Regions from separate parts of the Hydrogenophaga sp. T66 genome, predicted to be linked through region 2. Evidence: predicted binding sites of a transcription regulator. Region 2 holds the regulator's gene; the other holds the start of a gene.

Region 1 (11,757 bases), 690 kb from region 2:
GCGCCAGCGCCAATTACCGGCGCGCGCTGCTGGCCAACCTGTGGCGCCGCTGGTGGCTGGATTCGCAGGGCAGCACCGGCCTGCGTCTGGAGGAAGCCGCATGAAGGCGCACCCGCCGCAGCATCCGCCAGCGCACACGCCCGGGCACCCGGCCCAGGCCACGGACGCCGGCCTCTCCCCGGAGGCCGGCGCGAGCGGCCGCAGCGTGCCGCACGACAGCGCCGCCGCCCAGGTGGCGGGCCTGGCCCCTTATCTCGACGACCTGCCCGAGTGGCGCGGCACGCGCCACGCCGCGCCCGTGTGCTCGCCGGTGGCCCACGGCCGGCTGCGCGGCATCGACCCGTCGGCCGCGCTCGCGCTGCCCGGCGTGCGCGCCTTCATCGGGCCGGACGACATCCCGGGCGACCCCGTGCTGGCCGCCTTCGCCCACGACGAGCCGGTGTTCGCGCAGGGCACGGTGCAGTTCCTTGGCCAGGTCGGCGGGCTGATCGTGGCCGACGACGCCATGACCGCGCGCCGCGCGGCGCGGCTGGTGCGCTGGGACATCGAGCCGCTGCCGGCGGTGCTGGACGTGCACACCGCGCACGCGCAGCGCTCGTACGTGCTGCCGCCGGTGCGGGTGGCGCGCGGGGATGCCGAGGCGGCGCTGGCGCGCGCGCCGCACGTGCTGGAGGACCGCTTTGAGGTCGGTGGCCAGGAGCACTTCTACCTCGAAGGCCAGATCGCCTGCGCCCGGCCGCTGGAGCAGGGCCGCTGGTCGGTGCTCAGCAGCACCCAGCACCCCGGCGAGGTGCAGCACTGGGTGGCCCACGCGCTGGGCATCGCCAGCCACGCGGTCACGGTCGAATGCCGGCGCCTGGGCGGCGGTTTCGGCGGCAAGGAAACGCAGGCCGGTCATCTGGCGGTGTGGGCCGCGGTGGCCGCCCACCGGCTGGGCTGCCCGGTCAAGCTGCGGCTCGACCGTGACGACGACTTCCTGATCACCGGCAAACGCCACCCGTTCGCCTACCACTACCGGGTGGGCTTCGACGACACCGGCCGGCTGTGCGGCCTGTGGCTGCAGATGCTGGTGAACTGCGGCTTCAGCGCCGACCTTTCGGGCCCGGTGGCCGACCGGGCGGTGTTCCACGCCGACAACGCCTATTTCCTGGAAGACGTGGCGATCGAGTCGCTGCGCTGCAAGACCCACCTGCAAAGCCACACCGCCTTTCGCGGTTTCGGCGGGCCGCAGGGCGTGATCGTGATTGAGCGCATCCTGGGCGACGTGGCGCGCCAGCTCGGGCTGGACCCGCTGGCCGTGCGCCGGCGCAACCTGTACGGCGTGGGCGAACGCGACGAGACGCACTACCGCATGCGGGTGGAGGACAACATCCTCGATCCGCTGCTCACCACGCTGGCGCGCACCAGCCGCTACGCCGAGCGGCGCGCCGCGCTGGACGCGATCAACGCCGCCCATCCGGTGATCCGCCGCGGGCTGGCGCTCACGCCGGTCAAGTTCGGCATCAGTTTCACCGCCACGCTGTTCAACCAGGCCGGCGCGCTGGTGCACGTGTACACCGACGGCAGCGTGATGGTGAACCACGGCGGCACCGAAATGGGCCAGGGGCTCAACACCAAGGTGGCGCAGATCGTGGCCGACGAGCTGGGCGTGCCGCTGGCGCGCGTGGCCTGCACCGCGGCCGACACCAGCAAGGTCCCCAACGCCAGCGCCACCGCCGCCTCCAGCGGCACCGACCTCAACGGCCGCGCGGCGCAGTTCGCCGCCCGCCGGGTGCGCGACAACCTCGCCGCCTTCGTCGCCGGGCTGGACGGCTGCGGTGCCGGCGCGGTGGTGTTCCGCGCCGGCCAGGTGATCTCCCCCACCGCCACCCGGCGCTTCGACGACGTGGTGCGCGAGGCCTACGCCAACCGCATCCAGCTCTGGAGCGACGGCTTCTACCGCACGCCCAAGATCCACTACGACAAAACCACCCTCACCGGCCGGCCGTTCTACTACTTCGCCTACGGCGCCGCCTGCACGGAAGTGGCCATCGACACCCTCACCGGCGAGAGCCGCGTGCTGGCGGTGGACATCCTGCACGACGTGGGCCGCAGCCTGAACCCGGCGCTGGACATCGGCCAGATCGAGGGCGGCTTCGTGCAGGGCATGGGCTGGCTCACGACGGAGGAGCTGGTGTGGAACGACCAGGGCCGCCTGCTTACCCACGCGCCGAGCACCTACAAGATCCCCGCCACCGGCGACCTGCCCCCGCGGCTGCGGGTCGACCTCTGGCCCGAGCCGAACCGGGAAGACAACGTGGGCGGCAGCAAGGCCGTGGGTGAGCCGCCGTTCATGCTGGCGATCAGCGTCTACGAGGCCCTGCGCGACGCCGTGGCCCGCGCCGGCGGGAACCCGCGCGCGCTGAACGCCCCGGCCACGCCCGAAGCGGTGCTGCGGGCGCTGGGCGGCGTCTGAGGCCGGGCGGCGCGCAGGCGACAGCGGCGCGCCGCGCCGCGCGGCACGATGTGCGCTCCGCCCTGCGCTCCGAGCCCCACGTCCCATGACCACGCAGCAGTTCCAGGTCCGCCGCGACCACCTCGCCACCACCCGCACCGTCACCCTGCCCGACGAACCGCTCCCGCCCGGGGCGGTGCGCGTGCGGATCGAGCGCGTGGCGTTCACCGCCAACAACATCACCTACGCCGCTTTCGGCGAAGCCATGGGCTACTGGCGCTTCTACCCGGCCGGCGGCGAGGACGCGGGCGCCTGGGGGGTGATCCCGCTGTGGGGCTTCGCCACGGTGGTGCAAAGCGACCACCCGGGCGTGGCCGTGGGCGAGCGCCTGTACGGCTTCTGGCCGGCCGCCACCCACGCGGTGCTGCAGCCCACGCGGCTGTCCGCCACCGGCTTCACCGACGGCGCGCCCCACCGGGCCGAGCTGCACGCGCTCTACAACCAGGTCCTGCGCTGCGCGGCCGACCCGCTACACGACCCAGCCCAGGAAGACATGCTGGCGCTGCTGCGCCCGCTGTTCCTCACCGCCTGGCTGATCGACGATTTCCTGGCCGACAACGCCTTTTTCGGCGCAACGACGGTGTTGCTGTCCTCGGCCAGCAGCAAGACCGCGCTGGCCACGGCCGCCCTGCTCGCCGCGCGGCCGGGCGTCACGGTGGTCGGCCTCACCGCCGCGGAACGGGTCGGCGCCTGCGAGGCGCTGGGCGTCTACCACCGCGTGCTGCCCTACGGCGAGCTCGACGCGCTGCCCGCCGACACACCGCTGGTCTACGTGGACTTCGCCGGCAACGCCGGGCTGCGCCGGGCGCTGCACGAGCGCTTCAGCGCCCTGGCCTACAGCTGTTCAGTGGGCGGCACCCACGTGGAGGACCTGGGTGGCGCGCGCGACCTGCCGGGGCCGCGGCCGGTGCTGTTCTTCGCGCCGGCCCAGGCCAAGAAGCGGGTCGCCGACTGGGGGGCCGAGGGCTTCCTGGACCGCCAGCGCGCGGCCTGGCGCGCGCACGTGGACCGCGTGACCGGCGCCACGCCGCCGTGGCTCGAAGCGCGCCATCACCGCGGCGCCGAGGCCCTGGCCGAGGTCTACGCCGCCGTGCTCGCCGGCCGCGACGACCCGCGCACCGGGCGGATCGTCCTGCCCTGAGCCCCCGCGCGAAGGCGATCGGCGCGCGGCCCTACACTGCGGCGCCATGACCGACGCCGACCTGCCGCCGCTGAACCCCACCCCGCCCGGCCTGTACCGCCATTACAAGGGCGGCTGGTACGAGGTGATCGACACGGTGCGCTGCAGCGAGACCCTGCTCGGCATGACGCTGTACCGCGCGCTGTACGGCGGCTTCGGGCTGTGGGTGCGGCCGGCGGCCATGTTCGGCGAGACGGCCGAGTTCGCCGGCCGGGTGCAGCGCCGCTTCACCCCGCAGCCGGTGGCCACGCTGCCGCTGGCCGATCTCGACACCGCGCGCGCCCTCGTGGCCCACCTGCGCGGCCGCGGCCAGCGCGAGCGCGGCGCCAGCCCCGACACCGCCGTGCGCCCGCCGCCGCCCGAGCCCACCACCTGCTGCGGGCGCGGCTGCAACGGCTGCGTCTGGGAGGGCTACTACGCCGCGCTCGGCTTCTGGCGCGATGACGTGCTGGCGTGGCTCACCGAGCCCCCCGGGGCAGCGCACTAAAACAGGCTGGCCTGCGGCCCCAGCCGGTCGGGCCGGAACGGCTCGGTGGCCAGCGGCTGGCGGCCGCGCGTGTAGCCCAGCCGCGCTGTGGCCCGGTCGAAGCGCTGCCGCAGCAGGTCGGCCCACACGCCCTGCCCCTTCATGCGCAGCCCGAAGCGGCTGTGGTAATCCCGTCCGCCGTGCAGGTCCTGCAGGCGCGCCATCACCCGCGCCGCGCGGTCGGGGCAGTGCACATCGAGCCACCGCCGGAACATGGGCGCCAGCTCCCAGGGCAGGCGCAGCACCTGGTAGAAGGCCCGCGTGGCCCCGGCCTCGCGCGCCGCGGCCAGCACCTGCTCAAGGTCGTCGTTCACAAAAGGTATCTGCGGCGACACGCTCACGCCGACCGGGATGCCGGCCTCGGCCAGCGCGCGCAATGTGCGCAGGCGGCGGTGCGGCGCCGCCGCGCGCGGCTCCAGCGCGCGGGCCAGCGCCGGGTCGAGCGTGGTGAGGGTGACGTAGACGGCGGCTTGCCCGCGCGCGGCCATCGGCGCGAGCAGGTCGATGTCGCGCTCCACGCCGCTGCCTTTGGTGACGATGGCCACCGGGTGCTGCGCCCGCGCCAGCACCTCCAGCACCGCGCGGGTCAGGCGCAGGCCACGCTCCACCGGCTGGTACGCGTCGGTCACGGTGCCCAGGGCCAGCGCGTCGGGCTGGTGCCCCGGCCGCTGCAGTTCGCGGGCCAGCACCGCCGCCAGGCCGCGCCGCGCGATCAGCCGGGTCTCGAAATCCAGCCCCGGCGAGAGGTTGAGGTAGCTGTGGCTGGGCCGGGCGTAGCAATACACGCAGCCGTGCTCGCAACCGCGGTAGGGGTTGAGGCCGTAGCGAAAGCCGATGTCCGGCGAGTCGTTGTCGGTCAGGGCGCTGCGCGCGTCTTCCCAGGTCACCGTCGTGGGCGGGGGCGCGGCGGCACCCTCCTCCGCGTCCGCGGGCCAGCCGTCGTCCACGGCCTCGCGGGTGTCGCGCTCAAAGCGGTGCGGCTGGTGAAACGCCAGCCCGCGGCCCTTGAGGGCGGCGAGGGGTGAGCGGGGGTTGGGGGCGGTGGTCATGACGGTCTTGAATACTGTGTTTACATACAGCATTGGACCGCTGGCCGCCCGCCGGGTCAAGCGGGTCAGGCCCGGAGCCGGCGGCGGCCAGGCCCCGGGGGCCGGTCGTCAGGCCAGGGCGCGCGCCGCGTCGTGGATGGCGGCGCGGATGCGCTGGTAGGTGCCGCAGCGGCAGATGTTGCCGGCCATGGCCGCGTCGATCTGCGCCTCGGTCGGCTGGGGGTGCTGCGTCAGCAGCGCGACCGCGCTCATGACCTGCCCGCTCTGGCAGTAGCCGCACTGGGCCACGTCGTGCTTCACCCAGGCGTCGGTCACGGCCTGGCCCACGCGGGTGGCGGCCTGCGATTCGATGGTGGCGATCTTCTGGGCGCCGACGGCGGCGACCGGGGTGACGCACGAGCGCACGGCCTGGCCATCGAGGTGCACGGTGCAGGCGCCGCACAGCGCCATGCCGCAGCCGAACTTGGTGCCGGTGAGGTTGAGCTCGTCGCGCAGCACCCAGAGCAGCGGGGTGTCGGGCTCGGCCTCGACGCGCGTGGGCTGGCCGTTGATGGTGAGGGACAGGGTCATGGCGGGGGTCGGGCGCGGTGGGGTGGACGGACCACGGGGGCGGTGCGTTCGGCCGCCACCTTACACCGGATCAGAGAACCAGCAAGGCCCGGAAGTCGTTCACGTTGGTGTGGGTGGGCCCGGTGATCACCAGATCGCCCAGCGCGCTGAAAAAACCGTGGGCGTCGTGGCGGGCGAGGTGGTCGTCGAGCCGGCGGCCGGCGGCGCTGGCGCGGGCCAGCGTGTCGGGCGCCACCACGGCCCCCGCGTTGTCTTCCACGCCGTCGATGCCGTCGGTGTCGGCCGCCAGCGCCCACACCCGCGGGTGGCCGGCCAGCGCGCCGGCCAGCCCGAGGCAGAACTCGCCAGCGCGCCCGCCCCGCCCGCGCGGCGCCCCGCCGGGGTGGGGCCGCACGGTGACGGTGGTTTCTCCGCCGCTGAGCAGCACGCAGGGGCCGGTGAGCGTGCTGCGGCCTTCGGCGATCGCGCGGGCCAGCGCGGCGTGCACCTTGCCGACCTCGCGCGATTCGCCCTCGAGGTCGTCGCCCAGGATGTGGGGGGTCAGGCCCAGCGCCCGCGCCGCGTCGGCCGCCGCCCGCAGGCTCTGCAGGGGCGTGGCGATCAGGTGGGTTTCGTGACCGGCCAGGCGCGGGTCGCCGGGCTTGGGGGTTTCCAGCGCGCCGCGGGCCAGCGCGTCGCGCACCGCCGGCGGCACCGCGATGGCGTAACGGTCGAGGATGGCCAGCGCGTCGGCGCAGGTGGTGGCGTCGGCGACGGTCGGGCCGCTGGCGATCACGCTCACGTCGTCACCGGGCACGTCGCTGATCGTCAGCGTGACCACGCGCGCCGGCGCGCAGGCCGCCGCCAGCCGTCCGCCCTTGATGCGCGAGAGGTGCTTGCGCACCGTGTTCATCTCGCCAATGTGGGCGCCGCTGTCAAGCAGCGCGCGGTTGATGGCCTGCTTGTCGGCCAGCGTGAGGCCATCGGCGGGCAGGGTGAGCAGCGCCGAGCCCCCCCCGGAAATCAGGCACAGGACCAGGTCGTCGGCGGTCAAGCCCTGCACCCGTTGCAGGATGCGCTCGGCGGCGGCCAGGCCCGCGGCATCGGGCACCGGGTGGGCGGCTTCGACCACCTCAATGCGCGCCGGCACGCCCGGCGGGCGCGGCGGCGTGTGGCCGTAGCGCGTGACCACCAGGCCGCTGAGTGGCGCGTCGGCCGGCCAGAGGGCTTCGACCGCCTGCGCCATGGCGCCACCGGCCTTGCCGGCACCGATCACCACCGTGCGCCCGCGCGGTGGCGGCGGCAGGTGGGCGGCGGTGTTGTGCCGCGGCAGCGCCCGGCGGACCGCGACGTCGAACAGGTGGCGCAGCACCGCCCGCGGGTCGTCGAGGGAGGGTGGGGAGATGGAAAAAGCGTCGGCGGCGGGCATGCCCCGAGTCTAGGGGCTGCCCGCCGACGACGCCGTCACGGGGTCGGGCGCGTCAGCGGTGTCGACCCGCTCAGCGGTGCTCGTGGCCGAGCTTGAACACCGAGACCGCCTGCACCAGCAGGGCTGCCTGCTGCTTGAGGCTGTCGGCGGCGGCCGCGCTCTGCTCCACCAGCGCCGCGTTCTGCTGCGTGCCCTGGTCCATGCGGGTGATCGCCGCGCCGACCTGCGCCACGCCGTCGCTCTGCTCGGCGCTGGCGGCGCTGATCTCGCCCACGATGTCGCTCACGCGGCGGATCGACGCCACCACCTCTTCCATGGTGGTCCCGGCCTGGTCGACCAGCACCGTGCCCTGCTCCACGCGCTCGACGCTCGCGCCGATCAGGCGCTTGATCTCCTTGGCGGCTTCGGCGCTGCGCTGGGCCAGGTTGCGCACCTCGCCAGCCACCACCGCAAAGCCGCGGCCCTGCTCGCCCGCGCGCGCGGCTTCCACCGCAGCGTTGAGCGCCAGGATGTTGGTCTGGAAGGCAATCCCGTCGATCACGCCGATGATGTCGTTGATCTTGCGGCTGCTGTCGTTGATGCCCTTCATCGTTTCCACGACGCGCCCCACCACCTCGCCACCCTGCACCGCCACCGCCGAGGCGCCCTGCGCCAGCTGGCTGGCCTGACGCGCGTTGTCGGCGTTGTGGCGCACGGTCGTGCCGAGCTGCTCCATCGTTGCGGCGGTTTCCTGAAGCTCGCTGGCCTGTTGCTCGGTGCGACCCGACAGGTCCTGGTTGCCCGCGGCAATCTCCTGGCTGGCGTGCGACACGTGATCGGACGTGCGCCGCACCTCGGTCACGGCCTTGGCCAGGCTTTGCTGCATGGTCTGCAGCCAGGCCATCAGGCTGGTCGTATCGCCCGGGCGCACGGCGATCGGCGTGCCGAGGTCGCCCTCAGCCACCGCCCGCGCCACGCTGACCGCCACCTGCGGCTCGCCGCCGAGTTGACGCTGCAGGTTGCGCGTGATCAGGACCGCCAGCAGCAGACCGCCGAACAGCGCCACGCCCAGCAACGCCAGCACGCCGATGCGCGCGGTGGCGTACACGTCTTTGACGATGGTCGCCGCCGCCTCGCCGCCCGCGTAGTTCAACGCGATCAGCTTGTTGACCGCGGTGACCATCTCATCAAACGCCATGCTCGACAGGCCATCGGCCACGTCGGCCGCGTCCTGCTGCTGCTTGTCGCGGCCGAGCTTGACGACCTTGCCGGTCGCATCGCGGTAGGCCGTCCAGGCCTTGTCGACTTCGGCCTTGAGCGCGGCTTCCTCGTCACCGGCCACCCGCGCCTGATACCCGTCGAGCAGGGCCTGCAGGCTTTTCGCCGCAGCGCCCATCTTGTCCTCGTACTCGGCGTGGTAGCTGGTGTCGTCGGTGCGGCTGTGCTTGACCTCCAGGTCGCGGTGCTCCACCAGGAGCGCGCGCGCGTCCGACAGATCGCCCACGCCCTTGAGCCATTTCTGCGACAGGGCCAGGGCCTCGTGGTCGACGGAGCGCAACCCGACCAGCGCCGAGGCCCCGAGGGCCGCGGTGAATGCCAGCAGGCAGGCAAACGCGCCGAACAGTTGCTGGCGCACGCTGAGGCGGCCCAGCCATCGGCTCAGGGGAGCGAAGGCTTTCATGGCGGGCCTGCCTTACTTCTTGTGGCCAACGTAGCTGGCGCCGATCACCTTGCCGCTGCCATCCTTGATGGGGTTGTAGCAGGCGTCGAAGGCGGTGCCGAGCACGTCGATGGGGCCGCAGAATTGCTGGCCTTTGGACAGGGCTTCGTACGCGGCGTTGCGCGCCAGCGCAGTGCCCACGCCGCGCTTGCCCTCGGGCGTCAGCACGTTGGTGCTCACGCGCACGAATTCGTCACCGGCCTTCACGAACACGGTGGCGGTGGCCTGGTGCGACTTGCGGATGCTGTCGACGACGTCGAAGTTGTTGTTGATCTTGCGCGCGCCGAAGAAGATGGCGGGCACGTCCTTGTCGGCGACCTTGTCGGTGCCTTCCAGCCGCGGCGCACCGATCTTGGTGAGACGGCTGTCAAGCTCGGCAATCGTGGCCTTGGGGTCGGCGGCCTGCGCCAGCGCGGCGGGCGCGGCGAAGGCGGTGGCCAGGGCCAGGCTGATCGAGAGGAATGCGCGGGTGGTGTCCATGTCTGCTCCGGGGTGGTGGTTGGCTGGGCGTGTCGCATCCTCGAGGGATGTGGTGCCTGTATCGGTCGGCCCGGGAGCATCTTGAATCGGGCCCGCCGCCGGCAATCGCGCGAAATGCGCCATGCGGCGGGCCCATTTGTGGCGCGCGGTGCGCGCGCCGGGGGTCAGAACGCGTAGCTCAGACGCAGGTCGAGGCCTTGCACGCGCAGCCCATCGCCAAGCCGGTACACGGTGTAGTACGCGCCCACGCCCAGCCGGTCCGACAGGTCATAGCGCGCGCCCAGCGCGTGGTAAAGGCCGCCGCCCGAGTCTTCGAATCGACCCACCAGGGTGCTGCCGGCACCCACCACGTTGCCGCGCAGGCGCCACGCGTGGGCGCCGATGCGGGCGCCCAGCGTGACCGGGCCGACCGGCAGGTCGTAGGTCAAGCCAACCTGATAGCTGGTGGCGTCGGGCCGCACGGTGTTGATCCCGTCGCTGAACACCCATTCCCCATGCCCCCGCACACCGACCTCCCAGCCCAGCCCGCTGGGATAAGTCGTGCGGCCCATGAGGCCCACGGCGGTGGCTCGGTCGGAGAGGGTGCTGAACTCGTCGGACAGCTTGCTGGAGCCGACGGCGGCCTCCAGGCGGAAGGTGGATTGGGCGTGGGCCAAGGGGGCGGCCAGCACGGCGGCGGCCAGGGCGGCCGCGGACAAGGCAAAACGCATGAAAACTCCCGGTGGAATGGTTACTTTGGAACTACTTGATGTCGTTCCAACCGGGATTATGATGACTTAATGATTCTTTAATACTACTTTTCGACACCGGGAAGGCGCAGGGGCCGTTCCTCGAACTCGGTGTTCAGCACCACGGTGCTGGTGGTGCGCGCCACGCCGGGAATGGCCTTGATCTGGTACAGCACATCCTCCAGCGCGCGGGCGTGGGTCGTGCGCACCTTGGCCAGAAAGTCGTACTCGCCAGCCACGCTGTGCAGCTCCAGCACCTCGGGCAGCTCGCGCAGGCGCGGCGCGATGTCGCGGCAGTGCGCGCCGCCGTCGTTGCGGATGGCCACGAAGGCGGTGAAGCGCAGACCCACGTGCTCGGGATTGACGCGCAGCGCAAAGCGCTCGATCACGCCGCGCTCGATCATCTTCTTCACGCGCTCGTGCACCGCGGCCGTGGACAACCCCACCTCACCGGCCACGTCGGCGTACGAACGTCGGCTGTCAGCGCTCAGCGCCGTCAAAATTCCGGCGTCAATCTCGTCGAGCTGAATATTTGCTTGCATGGCGGCTCAATTCTGATCAAAATACGGCGATCCAGCCAAGCGCCGAACATTTTTCGATCACGAGGATCGTATGCCGACCATTTTCAACGCAAACCCCGCCGCCCGCCAAGGCACCCGGCTCGCGCTGGCCTTGCTGACGGTGTACATCGTCTGGGGCACCACCTACTACGCCCTGGGCGTGGCGATGCAGACACTGCCGCCGGTGTTGATGAACGGTGCGCGTTTCGTGCTGGCGGGCGTGGTGATGCTGGCCATCGCCCGCTGGCAGGGCACGGCCTGGCCCACGCGGGCGCAGTGGGCGGCCAGCGCGCTCATCGGCGGGCTGATGGCCTTCGCCGCGATGGCGCTGGTGGTGCTGGCGCAGCGGCTGGGGATCGGTTCGGGCCTGATGGCGACGGTGGTGACCACGATGCCGATGTGGCTGGCGCTGTGGACGCGCTGGGGCGGTGAACGCGTGCCGGTCACCAGCTGGCTCGGGCTGGTGCTGGGCGCGACCGGCGCGGGCCTGCTGGCGCTGGAGGGCGACTTCTCGACGACGCTGGCCGGCACGCTGTGCGCCTTTGGCGCGCCGCTGGCCTGGAGCCTGGGCTCGTACGCGTCGCGCCGCCTGAGCCTGCCGGCGCCGGCGATGGCGTCGGCCGCGCAGTGGCTGCTGGGCGGGGCGCTGGGCGTGGTGGTGGCGCTGGTGTTTGAGCCGGGCGCGCGTTCGGTGACGCTGGCGCAGGTGTCGGTGGCGTCGGCACTGGCCTGGGTGTATCTCGTGGTGATGGGCACGCTGGTGACCCTCAACGCCTACCTCTGGCTGCTGCAGAACACCAGCGCCGCGCTGGCGGGCAGCTACTCCTTCGTCAACCCGGTGGTGGCGCTGGCGGTGGGCGTGTGGCTGGGTGGCGAACGGCTGACCGGCTGGGTGTTCGCGGCTCTGCCCCTGATTGGCCTGGCGCTGGCCCTGATTCTGTATGGCCGCGACCTGAGTGCGTGGCTGCAGCGCGCGCGGCCGCGGCGCGGCCTGGCGCTGTGAGCGCCCGCGCCACCGTGTCGCTGGGCCGCGGCCTGGCCTGGGGCGCGGCGGGCTTTGTCG
Region 2 (11,757 bases):
TGGTCACTCATGCGGCGTGGGGGAGGGTGGTGCCCCGCGCCGCCGGGACGGCGCTCAGGCTTCGGATTCGGCGATGCGCAGCAGCATCGCCCGGTTGCGCACGACCAGACCACCCTGCTCGATGCGGATGGCTTCTTCGCGCTCCATGGACTTGAGTTCTTGGTTGACCCGCTGGCGCGAGGCGCCCAGCAGCTGCGCCAGTTCCTCCTGCGCGAGCTGCAGCCCGATGCGCATCTCGTTGCCGTCGGCCAGGCAGGGCACGCCATAGCTGCGCACCAGGTGCAGCAGCTGCTTGGCCAGGCGCGCGCGCAGCGGCAGGGTATTGAGATCCTCGACCAGACCGAACAGGGTGCGGATGCGTCGCGCCTGCAGGCGCATCAAGGCTTCCCACAGCTCCACGTGGGTGGCCAGGATCTTCTGGAAATCGGTGCGCGCCACGCACAGCAGCGTGGTCGGTCCATGGGCATACGCGTCGTGCGTTCGCTGGTCTCCGTCGAACATCGCCACGTCGCCGAACCACACGCCCGGCTCCACGTAGGTCAGCGTGATCTGCTTGCCCGACAGCGATGTCGAGCTCACCCGCACCGCCCCCTTGGCCACGGCCGTCCATTCGGACGGCGGTTCGCCGCGCGCGACGATCAGGTCGCCGTCCTTGAATCGCTTGACGTAGGCGCATCGCAGGATGTCGTGCCGCAGGGAGGGGGAAAGGCTGTTGAACCAGCGACCGCTGTTGATCGCCTCGCGTTCTTCCATTGTCAGAATGGGCTCGTCCATGGTCTGTCCTGTGAGTGACTGGTGGGGGAATGGGCAGTCGCCCCCGGGACCCGGGGGATCGCAGCCGATCCGGGTCAGCGGTAGCGCGCGGGGCGCTTCTCCATGAAGGCGGCGATGCCTTCGCCGGCGTTGGGGTGGTGCAGGTTGCGCACGAAATGGTCGCGTTCGGCGGCGAGCTGCGTGTGCAGCGGCGCGCTGGACGCGTCGTTCACCAGTTCCTTGATGCTGGCCAGCGCGGTGGGCGCGCGCTGGTTGAGGCGCTCGGCCAGTGCCAGGGCCTGGGTCAGTGCATCACCGGGGTTGCACACCGCGTTGATCACGCCCAGCGACTGCAGCCGCTCGGGGGCGATGCGTTCTCCGCCCATGAGGAGTGCCATCGCGGTGGCGCGCGGCAGTGCCCGCGCCAGCGACCAGCTGCCGCCGCCGTCGGGCGAGAGCCCCACGTTGCTGTAGGCCATGACAAACACGCTGTTGGCTGCGGCGATGACGAAATCGCAGGCGAGCGCCAGCGAAAAGCCCGCTCCGGCGCAAGAGCCTTCCACCGCCGCAATCACCGGCTTCGGACACGCGCGCAGCGCTTCGATCCAGCTGTGGAGTCCCTCGATGCTCTCAGCCTGCACCGACGGGTCCTTTTGCCGGTTGGCGAGCAGGCGTTGCAGGTTGCCTCCCGCGCAGAAGTGGGTGCCTTCGCCCGTCAGCACGATGCTGCGCACGTCCGGGTTGCCGTCCGCCGCGCTGAGCGCCTCCACCCCGGCCGCGTACAGCTCGGGGCCGAGCGCGTTGCGGTGTTCGGGGTTGCTGATGGTGAGCACCAGCGTGGCGCCCTCGCTGTGGGTGTTGAGGCGGGCCGACACGGTCAGGCCTCTTCGTGGCGAAGACTCAGACCCAGCGCGCCGCGACGGCGCAGCCACGGGGACGGACGGTAGCGCGGATCGCCATAGACCGTCTGCAGGTTGAACAGGATCTCCAGCACGTTGGTCGGTCCGATCCGGTCGCCCATGGCCAGCGGCCCCATCGGGTAGCCCAGGCCCAGCGTCACTGCGAGTTCCAGGTCACCGGGGGTGCAGATGCCCTGCTGGCAGATGTCGGCCGCGATGTTGACGATCGTCGCAACCACCCGCTGCGTCACGAACCCGCCGCTGTCGCGGACCACGCTCACCGGCTTGCCGTCGCGGGCGAACAAGGCGTGGGCCGCATCCCGGATGTCCGGCCGCGTGGCCGGATTGGTCGCCAGCACGCGGCGCTTCACCGCCGCATCCTCCAGCATCATGTCGATGCCCACGACGCGGGTGGCGTCGTGGCGCTCGACCGCGGCGATGGTGGTCACGTCCATGCCCAGCGGGGCCACGAGGATCAGCGCATTCGACGACGGCGCTGCACCGGTTTCGATGCTGGCGCCGAGGTCTTTGAGCAATTGATAGAGCTCCGCGCGCCGCGCGGCCTTGGGCGACACCCACACCGGCGGCAGCGTGGTCACCGCCGGCGCCGGCGGCTCCGCCGGCACCTCGGCCTTGCCGTCGCTGTAGCGGTAGAAGCCTTCCCCCACCTTTTTGCCGATCACGCCGCCGGCCAGTCGCTGCGCGGTGATCACGCTGGGCCGGTAGCGCGGTTCCTCGAAATACTGGTGGTAGATCGACTCCATCACCGGGTGCGACACGTCGAGCGCCGTCAGGTCCATCAGCTCGAAGGGCCCGAGGCGAAAACCCATCTGGTCCTTGAGGATCCGGTCGATGGTGGCGAAGTCCGCCACACGCTCGCCCACCACCCGCAAGGCTTCGGTCCCGTAACCCCGCCCGGCGTGGTTGACGATGAAGCCCGGCGTGTCCTGCGCGTTCACCGGCGTGTGGCCGAAAGCGCGGGCAAAGGCCGTCAGTCGCTCGCACACCGCTGGTGCCGTCTTGAGTCCCGCGATCACTTCCACCACCTTCATCAACGGGACGGGGTTGAAGAAGTGGTAGCCCGCGAAACGCTCAGGATGCTTCAGGCCGGCGGCAATCGCGGTCACCGACAGCGACGAGGTGTTCGTGGCCAGCACCGTATCCGGCCCGACGATGGTTTCCAATTCGCCGAAAACCTTTTGTTTGACCTCCAGCCGCTCCACGATGGCTTCCACCACCAGGTCGCACCCCGCGAGATCGGCCAGCTGCGCAGCCACCGCCAGCCGGGCGCCGAGGGCCGCGGCAGCGCCGTCGTCGAGCTTGCCCTTGGTGACCAGGGCCTGCCAGGTGTTCAGCAGCGCGGTGCGCGCGGTCTCTGCCGCGCCGGGCTGCGCGTCGAACAGCAGGACGTTGCTGCCGGCCTGCGCCGCCATCTGTGCGATGCCGCGGCCCATGGCCCCAGTACCCACGACCGCGACTTGGTGGAACGAGAGTTGCATAAAGTGTGTTGTATTTGGAAGAAACACCCTGCCCGGTATGCCAGAATGTTTCAACGTGTGATCAAGGAAAAGCCCGTGCGCCCGTACTGGACAGGTTGTATTTTGCTATCAACGGCCGTCAGCGCCTCGGCGGCCACGCTCGGCAGGCACAGCGGCGCGGCCATCATCGGACGTCCGCTGGACGTGAGCGTGCAGGTGCTGCTGGCGCCTGGCGAGGACTTGGCCAACCAGTGCCTGAGCGCCGATGTGTTCTTCGGTGATCTTCAGCAACCCCAGGGCGTGGTCCGCACCACGCCGCTGCGCCGCTCCAGCGACGGCGAACCCGTCGTGCGGATTCAGACCACGCTCGCGGTCAACGAACCGGTGGTGACCCTGTACGTCAAGGCGGGTTGCGGCGCGCCGTTCGCCCGTCGCTACGTCCTCCTGGCCGACCTCATCAACGAGCCGGCCGTTGCCGCCGCGGCGCCGCAGGCTGCCGCGGTCGCCGGTTCGCCGACCGCACCGGCTCCCGCGGCCGCCCCCGCAGCTGCCCCCGCCGCAACGCGCGACGCGGCTTCTCCGGCCACGCCTGCCGCGCCGCGCGCGACCGCCTCCGCGGCCCGCCCCCCTCGACCGGCGGCGGCGCCGGCGCCGCGTAGTGCCGCGCCCCGTGCCGAGCGGGCGGCACGCGCACCCGCTCCCAGCGGTTCGCGGCTGCAGCTGGTGCCCGTGGACATCGACCCGGGCGTTGAGCGCGACCCCAGCCTCAAGCTGTCGTCGCAGATGCTGTCGGAGCCCACCACGTCCGAGTCGGCGCGCGCCGAGGCGGCCGCCTTGTGGAAGGCGCTCAACGCGCCGCCGGAGGAGGTGCTGAAGAATGCGCGCCGCGTGGCTGAACTGGAAGCGCAGGCCGCGGCGTTGACCAAGCAGCAGCAGGAAGCCCAGCGCCGCGAGGAAAACCTGGCCATCCGGCTCGCCGAGTCGGAGGCTTCTCGCTATCGCAATCCGGTCATCTATGGGCTCGTGGCGCTGCTGTTGGCGGCGCTGGGCGCGCTGGGCTGGATGTGGCGGCGTCAGCGCACGGCTGAGGTGCAGCGCCAGTGGTGGACGCCCGAGCCGGCCGCCGAGCCCGCGGCGCCACCGGCTACAAGCTTGACGCCTCCGCCGCCGACTGTGAAGTTTGGCCGTCGTTCTGGCGACAGCGGCATGGTCCCGCTGGATCCGACACCCGCCATCGACGAAGACAGCCGACCCGCCGACCTTGTGGCCGAGACCGGCGCTGCACCGCTGCCGCCCCTGCCTTCCCTGGAGCGCCGCGGCTTCGCAATGAGCATGACCGGCACCAGCCGGTCGGTGGCCACGGAGGAGCTGTTCGACATCCAGCAGCAGGCCGATTTCTTCGTGTCCTTGGGTGAAGACGAGCAAGCCATCGAGGTGCTCCGCAACCACCTGTCCGAGAGCCAGGAGCCCAGCGCCATGGCCTACCTCGACCTCTTCAAGCTCTATCACCGGCTGGGTCGTCGCGACGACTACGACCGGTTGCGGGAAGAGTTCAACCTGGTCTTCAACGCGGGCGCCCCCGAGTTCGACCGGTACGCGGATCAGGGCCGCGGCCTGGAGGCGTACGAAGCCGCCTTCGCGCGCATCCAGTCCTTGTGGCCGCAGCCACGCGTGCTCGACCTGATCGAGCGGTCCATCTTCCGCGACACGGTGGACGGCAACACCGAGGTGTTTGATCTCGAGGCCTACCGCGAGCTGCTGATGCTGCACGCCATCGCCAAGGACATCATCCAGGGTGAGCAGCCGCCGCGTCGCCCCCTCAGCGATTTCCAGAATACCGCCATGCAGCCCCTGAAAGCGGGCAAGAAAGGCACGGCACCGGAGGCCGCGGCCATCGCCGCTGCGATGGTGTCGCCGGGCATCGCCGAATCGGTGCGCGTGACCCGCCCGATGGACATTTCCGATGTGCCGGTGGCGTCGCCCAACCTGGGCCTGGACCTGAACCTCGATGAGATTGAGGACGCCTCGGCCGGCCGCGAAAGTCAGCTGACCGACGTGGTGGCTTTCGAGGCGCTGCTGCCGGAGATCGATCACCCGATCGAGCCGACCGCCCAGCGCGCCGATTCCCAGCGTGGCAACCTGATCGATTTCGAGATCGTCGACATGGACGACCCGGCCGCGCGCGGCAACGGCCCCGCCGACGCCGACGACACGCGCCCGCCCCGCGACGACAACGCCTGAGGCAAACCCGGGCGGGGCGCCGGCCCCGCCGCAGCAATCTTCAGCGCCGGACCTGCAGCGCGCCGGGATTGACGATGTTCGTCGGGGTGCCGCGGATGAAGCTCACGACGTTGTCAAAGGCCGCGCTGAAGTAAGTTTCGTAGCTGTCCTGCTCCACGTAGCCGATGTGGGGTGTGCAGATGCAGTTCTCCAGCCGCAGCAGGGCATGCCCCTGCAGGATCGGCTCCGATTCGAACACGTCGACCGCCGCCATCCCGGGGTGGCCGCGGTTGAGGGCCGTCAGCAGGGCCTCCGGCTCGATAAGCTCCGCCCGCGACGTGTTGACGAGCAGCGACGTGGGCTTCATGCGGCTGAGATCTTCCAGCGTGACGCAGCCCACGCTGCGCTCGCTCAGCCGCAGGTGCAGGCTGAGCACGTCCGACTCGGCGAACAACTGGGCCTGGCTGGCAGCCACCTCGTGGCCGTCGGCAGCGGCCCTTGCCCGCGCTTCGTCGCTGCCCCAGACCAGGACCCGCATGCCAAACGCCCGGCCATACCCGGCGACGAGCTCGCCAATGCGGCCGTAGCTCCACACACCCAGTGTCTTCCCGCGCAGCACCATGCCGATGCCGAAGTTTGCGGGCACCGAGGCCGATTTCAGGCCGGACTGCTGCCAGGCGCCGTGCTTCAGGTTGGACACGTACTGGGGAATTCGCCGCATCGCAGCCATCACGAGCGCCCAGGTCAACTCGGCCGGCGCCACGGGGGAGCCCACGCCCTCGGCGATCGCGATACCGCGCTCGGTGCAGGCCTGCACGTCGATGTGGGGGCCGACCCGTCCGGTCTGCGCGATGAGCTTGAGGCGGGGCAGTTTTTCGATGAGCTGGCGCGTGACCACGGTGCGTTCCCGGATCAGCACCAGCACATCGGCATCGCGCAGGCGGATCGACAGCTGGCCGACGCCCTTGACGGTGTTCGTGAATACCTTGGCGGGGTAGGGCTCCAGTGTCTCCGCGCACCGCAGCTTGCGCACGGCGTCCTGATAGTCGTCAAGGATCACGATGTTCATCCCGCTATTGTGCCGCGCGGGACATCGCTCCCCGCGGGCGCGGCCGGGTCGGTCAGGCCGCGCGCGAGACGCGCCGCGCGTCCTGGTCGGCCAGATGGTCGAGCGCGGCGCAGACCACGTCAATGCGCCCGCTGACCACCAGACGGGCGTCCGCGCTGCGGATCGCGCTGGCTGGCCGCACCACGCGCACCCGCGGTTCCTCGGCCGCAAGCCGCGGTGCGTTGGCGGCCGAGCGTCCCAGCCAGCCCGCCCGCGTGAAGCGTTGCAGCACGGGGTTGCGCATGCCGCCGGACGGGGCTTGGAGCGAGCGCTCGGGCAGCCAGCAGTCGATCAGTTGCAAGGGCGCGCGCCAGCGGCTGGAGGTGAAAAACAGTCCCATGTGAAACTCCTGAAGGGGTTGAACACAGGCAGGATTGCGACAAGTCATTGCCAGCGCAGGGATGTGCCGGTGAGTGCCGGCCAAACGCCCGCCACCTGCTGAGGCAACGCGACCGCGGGGCGGTCAGAGCTGAAAGCTGTTGCGGATCAGGCCCACGGCCAGACCCTCGATTTCGAATGGCTCGCCGGGCTCGACAACGATGGTGGCGTAGTCCGGGTTTTCGGCCAGCAACTCGATCCGGTCGGCGCGGCGCATGAAGCGCTTGACGGTGACGTCTTCGCCCAGGCGAGCGACCACGATCTGGCCGTTTTTGGCGTCGCGCGTGGATTGCACGGCCAGCAGGTCGCCGTCGAGGATGCCGGCGTCGCGCATGGACATGCCGCGCACGCGCAGCAGGTAGTCGGGCGTGCGGGCGAACAGGCTGCGCTCGACCTGGTAGGTCTGGTCGACGTGTTCCTGGGCCAGGATGGGTGAGCCCGCGGCCACTCGGCCAATCAGGGGCAGCGCAAGCTGGCTCAGACCGGGCAACGGCAGGCTGAGCTGGCCGGCGCGCGACTCGGTGATACGCTGCAGATCGGCGCTGCGCAGACGGATGCCGCGGGACGTGCCGCTGACCAGTTCGATCACGCCTTTGCGCGCGAGCGCCTGCAGGTGCTCTTCGGCCGCGTTGGCCGACTTGAAGCCCAGTTCGGCGGCGATCTCGGCCCGCGTGGGCGGCGCGCCGGTGCGGGCGATGGCCGACTGGATCAGGGCCAGAATCTGCTGCTGCCGCGCGGTGAGCTTGGGGGCGCTGTGGTCGAACATGGGCTGCCTTTCGGGCGCCGGCTGGGCCGGCAGACTGTGTGAATAACCAGTACCTGTATTTTTAACCAGCTCTCAGGGCTTTGGCAAGGGGATGTGTGTGGATGGCATGAAAACCGTGGTGCTGGGCATGGGCGGCACCATCGCCGGGCAAGCCGGTGATGCGCGGGACAACGTGGGGTATGTGGCCGGCGCGCTGCCGGTGGAGCGGCTGACCGCGGGTTTGCCCGGCCTGGCCGGACTGCCGCTTGACGTGGAATCGGTGGCCCAGATCAACAGCAAGGACATCGACCTGTCTCACTGGCAAGCCCTGCTGCAGCGACTGACCCACCACCTCGCGCGGCCCGACGTGAGCGGGGCCGTGGTCACCCACGGCACGGACACCATCGAAGAGACGGCTTGGCTGCTCGACGCTGTGCTGCCGGCGGACAAGCCGGTGGTGCTGACTTGCGCCATGCGGCCGGCGAGTTCGGTGTCGCCCGACGGTCCTCAGAACCTGACCGACGCGGTGGCGCTGGCGCGCACGCCGGGCGCGCGCGGCGTGATGCTGGTGTGCGCCTCGCGGGTGCACGTCGGCCGTGACGTGGCCAAGGTGCATCCCTACCGCACCGATCCCTTCTCTTCGGGGGATGCTGGGGCGTTGGGTGTGGTGGAGGAGGGCGTGCTGCGCCGGTTTCGTCCCTGGCCCGGGGAGGCGAGCCCGGATGACCTCGCCCGGCGTGGACGCCGCCGTGCGGCGCTGCTGGGTGCCAGCGCTTTGCCCCGGGTGGCGCTGCTGACCAGCCACGGTGATGCCGACGGCGCGGTGGTGGAGGCGTTGTGCCGCTCAGGCGTGGTGAGCGGCATCGTGGTGGCGGGCACCGGCAACGGCTCCCTGCACCGCGACCTGCAGGCGGCGCTCGCGGCGGCCGCGTCGGCGGGCGTGGCGGTCCGACTGGCCTCGCGGTGCGGCCACGCGCGCGTGGTGCCGTACGCCGGCCAGGCGTTTGCCACGCTGGACGCCGCCACGCCGGCGCAGGCCCGGCTGGCGCTGGCGCTGGACTTGCTGGGGGGATGAGCCGTGCTCGCAGCCATCACCACCAGCGCCTGGGCTTATCCCGCTCTGGAGGTGCTGCACCTGCTGGGCGTGTCGCTGCTGCTGGGGAACCTGTTCCTGCTCGAGGCGCGGGTCTGGGGCGCCGCCTCGGCGCTGGACCTGCGCGCCCTTGCGCGACTCGCCCTGGCGTTGTCGGTGGCCGGTTTTGCGCTGGCGGCCGCCTCGGGCCTGGTCATGTTTGCCACCCAGGCCGCGGAACTGTTGGCCAATCGCGTGTTCACAGCCAAGATGGCGCTGATCATGCTGGCCGGCTGCAACGCCGGCTGGTTCCATGCGCGGCGCTCGCTGGAGCGCGCGGACGGCACGGCCCGCGCGCTGATGGGGCTCTCGACGGTGTTGTGGCTGGCCACGCTCACCGCGGGCCGATGGATTGCCTATGTCTGAGGCCGGTGCGGCCTTGCTGAAGGGGACAACGATGCAACGCAGGGTGGTGTGGCAGGGCGCGGCGGCGCTGGGCATGCTGGTGTGGGCCGGTGGGGCGCGGGCACACCACGGCTGGGCGCGCTTCGATCAGAACCGGCCGATTTATCTTGAGGGCACCGCGGCGTCGGTCCAGTGGCGCAACCCGCATGCCGAACTCGTGCTGGAACTGCCTGCCGAGCTTGCGCTGCCCGCCGATCTGGCGCGGCGCGCGCTGCCGGCGCAGGTGGCCGCGGTGGACGGCCCCGGCCTGCTCGCCAAGGCGGTGCTGCCGCGACGCCGGGATCGGCGCTGGCAGGTGGAACTGGCGCCGCTGACGCGCATGTCGCAATGGTCGGTGCCGGAAATCGCGGCCGGCGCGCGCGTGGGCGTGTTGGGTTTCACCTTCGACGAAGAACGCGGCGACCCGGTGCTGCGGGCCGAGTTTCTCTTTCTCGACGGCAAGGCCTACGGCCTGCGTTCCGCGCCGGCCTGAGCCGGTAGCATCCCGCCGATCCCGTTGGCCCATGAAAAAACCCGGCCTGGGCCGGGTTGTGGCGTGGTGAGCGGGCGGATCAGGCCGACAGCGCGGACAGCGCCCGGGCGGTGATCTCGTCGACCGAACCCATGCCGCTGATGGCCCGGTACTTCGGTGCGGCGGCGGGATCGGCCTTCGCCCATTGGCTGTAGTAGTCCACCAGCGGCCGGGTTTGTGCGCTGTACACCTCCAGCCGCTTCTTCACGGTGTCTTCCTTGTCGTCGTCGCGCTGGATCAGCGGCTCGCCGGTCACATCGTCCACACCGGCCACCTTCGGCGGGTTGAACTTCACGTGGTAGGTGCGACCGGAGGCGGGGTGGGAGCGGCGCCCGCTCATGCGCTCGATGATCGCGTCGAAAGGCACGTCGATTTCCAGCACGTAATCGAGCTTCACGCCGGCGGCCTTCATGGCGTCGGCTTGCGGGATGGTGCGGGGGAAGCCGTCGAAGAGGAAGCCGTTGGCGCAATCGGGCTGGGCGATGCGCTCCTTGACCAGGTTGATGATCAGGTCGTCGCTGACCAGTCCGCCGGATTCCATCACGGCCTTGGCTTGCAGACCCAGCGGCGTGCCGGCCTTGACGGCGGCGCGCAGCATGTCGCCGGTGGAGATCTGGGGGATGCCGTATTTCTGGCAGATGAAGGCCGCTTGCGTGCCTTTGCCGGCACCGGGTGCGCCCAACAGAATGAGTCTCATCGCTTTCCTTTGTGTCGTGTCTTCAATGGCGTGGCCGCTTGTCTCCGGCGGCGGCGCCCGGATGAGGCTCAAGGCTCCCGGGGCAACGCGGGCGAGGATAGCACGCGCCTCCCTTGCCTCGCCTTACACAGGGCCGGCTTTGGGCGGCGCTTCAGAGCGTCAGCCGCCGTGGCCGATCAGGGCCCGCACCCTGGCCAAGTCCTCGGGCGTGTCCACCCCGGGACCGGGCGCGGTGTCGCCGACGTGCACCGCGATCCGCTCGCCGTGCCACAGCGCCCGCAACTGCTCGAGCGACTCCAGCCGCTCCATCGGCGCCACGGGCAGGCCCGGGAAGCGCCGCAGGAAGCCCACGCGATAGGCGTACAGGCCGATGTGGCGCAGCGGGGCCGGGTCGGGCAGGGCGCCGCTGTCCATGCCGTCGCGCCACCACGGCAGCGGCGCGCGCGAAAAGGTCAGGGCGGTGCCGTGGCGGTCGGTCACGACCTTGACCACGTGGGGGCTGAGCCAGTCGGCGCGCGCGGTGATGCGGTGGGCCGCCGTGGCCATGGCGCAATCCGGTCGCGCCGCCAGGGCAAGCGCCACCGCGTCGATCAGTGCGGGGTCGATCAGCGGCTCGTCGCCCTGCACGTTGACGACCATGGCCTCGTCGGGCAAACCGAGCGCCAGCGCCGCTTCGGCGAGCCGGTCGCTGCCGCTGGGGTGGTCAACCCGGGTCATCACCACCGACACCCCGTGCGCCTGACAGGCGTCGGCGATGCGCGGGTGGTCGGTGGCCACCACCACCGCCCGGGCTCGCGAGCGCGCGGCCTGGCGGGCCACCCGCACCACCATCGGCAGGCCGCCGATGTCGGCCAGCGGCTTGTCGGGCAGGCGGGAGGATTGCAGCCGTGCCGGGATCAGCACGGTGAAGTCGGGCGCGGCGGACGCCATCACGCCAGCGGCGCCGGCGTGCTCGGGCGCGCCAGTTCCTCGTCGCTCAGCGCGCGGGCCTCGTGCTCCAGCAGCACGGGGATGCCGTCGCGCACCGGGTAGGCCAGTCGGGCGCTGCGGGAGACGAGTTCCTGGCGCTCTCGGTCGAAGCCCAAGGGACCTTTGGTGACCGGGCAGACCAGCAGTTCAAGCAGTTTGGTGTCCATGGCCGAATGATAGGAGCGTTGCCACCCGATGGCGCGTCGCGCGGCGTGGCTCAGCGGCGGGGCGCGCGCGCGGCCAGCGTCGCGTCCACGGCGTCGAGCAGGGCGACGGGCAGCGACACCGCCAGCGGCACGACCCAGACGCGTCCGACGGGAAGCGTCGCGGGCAGTTTCACCGCGTCCTTCTCGGTGCACAGCACCGGGCACTCAGCCGGCAACCGGGCCAGCGCCGCGGTCAACGACGGGCCGTCGGCGTGGTCGGGCGCGGCGTGCGTCTGGGTCAGCGTCACGCCCGCGG

The links. Region 2 encodes LexA, which represses DNA repair genes until DNA is damaged. Its sites were predicted from a motif close to ACTGTATNNNNATACAGT; they were not measured.
Region 1: a site for LexA is predicted at 5,263-5,280, ahead of AC2D80_RS02610 (PA0069 family radical SAM protein). Genes of this name have one in related genera too.

The regions. Positions count from the first base shown of each region.
Region 1 covers NZ_JBXVVX010000001.1:546,715-558,471, reverse strand. Annotated here, with positions in the region: gene xdhA (xanthine dehydrogenase small subunit) at 1-104, shown strand, start outside; gene xdhB (xanthine dehydrogenase molybdopterin binding subunit) at 101-2,455, shown strand; gene AC2D80_RS02625 (DUF2855 family protein) at 2,541-3,635, shown strand; partial or broken gene AC2D80_RS02620 (DUF1653 domain-containing protein) at 3,682-3,909, shown strand; gene AC2D80_RS02615 (oxidoreductase-like domain-containing protein) at 3,889-4,161, shown strand; gene AC2D80_RS02610 (PA0069 family radical SAM protein) at 4,158-5,249, opposite strand; gene AC2D80_RS02605 ((2Fe-2S)-binding protein) at 5,358-5,819, opposite strand; gene AC2D80_RS02600 (glycerate kinase type-2 family protein) at 5,890-7,227, opposite strand; gene AC2D80_RS02595 (methyl-accepting chemotaxis protein) at 7,298-8,887, opposite strand; gene AC2D80_RS02590 (Cache 3/Cache 2 fusion domain-containing protein) at 8,900-9,406, opposite strand; gene AC2D80_RS02585 (outer membrane beta-barrel protein) at 9,571-10,116, opposite strand; gene AC2D80_RS02580 (Lrp/AsnC family transcriptional regulator) at 10,200-10,676, opposite strand; gene AC2D80_RS02575 (EamA family transporter) at 10,747-11,697, shown strand; gene AC2D80_RS02570 (YhfC family glutamic-type intramembrane protease) at 11,694-11,757, shown strand, end outside.
Region 2 covers NZ_JBXVVX010000001.1:1,240,893-1,252,649, forward strand. Annotated here, with positions in the region: gene AC2D80_RS05745 (phosphotransferase family protein) at 1-11, opposite strand, end outside; gene AC2D80_RS05750 (Crp/Fnr family transcriptional regulator) at 55-774, opposite strand; gene AC2D80_RS05755 (oxepin-CoA hydrolase, alternative type) at 849-1,628, opposite strand; gene AC2D80_RS05760 (3-hydroxyacyl-CoA dehydrogenase) at 1,631-3,151, opposite strand; gene AC2D80_RS05765 (hypothetical protein) at 3,197-5,371, shown strand; gene AC2D80_RS05770 (D-2-hydroxyacid dehydrogenase family protein) at 5,412-6,419, opposite strand; gene AC2D80_RS05775 (hypothetical protein) at 6,472-6,798, opposite strand; gene lexA (transcriptional repressor LexA) at 6,922-7,602, opposite strand; gene AC2D80_RS05785 (asparaginase) at 7,694-8,656, shown strand; gene AC2D80_RS05790 (hypothetical protein) at 8,660-9,079, shown strand; gene AC2D80_RS05795 (DUF6152 family protein) at 9,111-9,590, shown strand; gene adk (adenylate kinase) at 9,670-10,326, opposite strand; gene kdsB (3-deoxy-manno-octulosonate cytidylyltransferase) at 10,486-11,256, opposite strand; gene AC2D80_RS05810 (Trm112 family protein) at 11,256-11,462, opposite strand; gene lpxK (tetraacyldisaccharide 4'-kinase) at 11,513-11,757, opposite strand, start outside.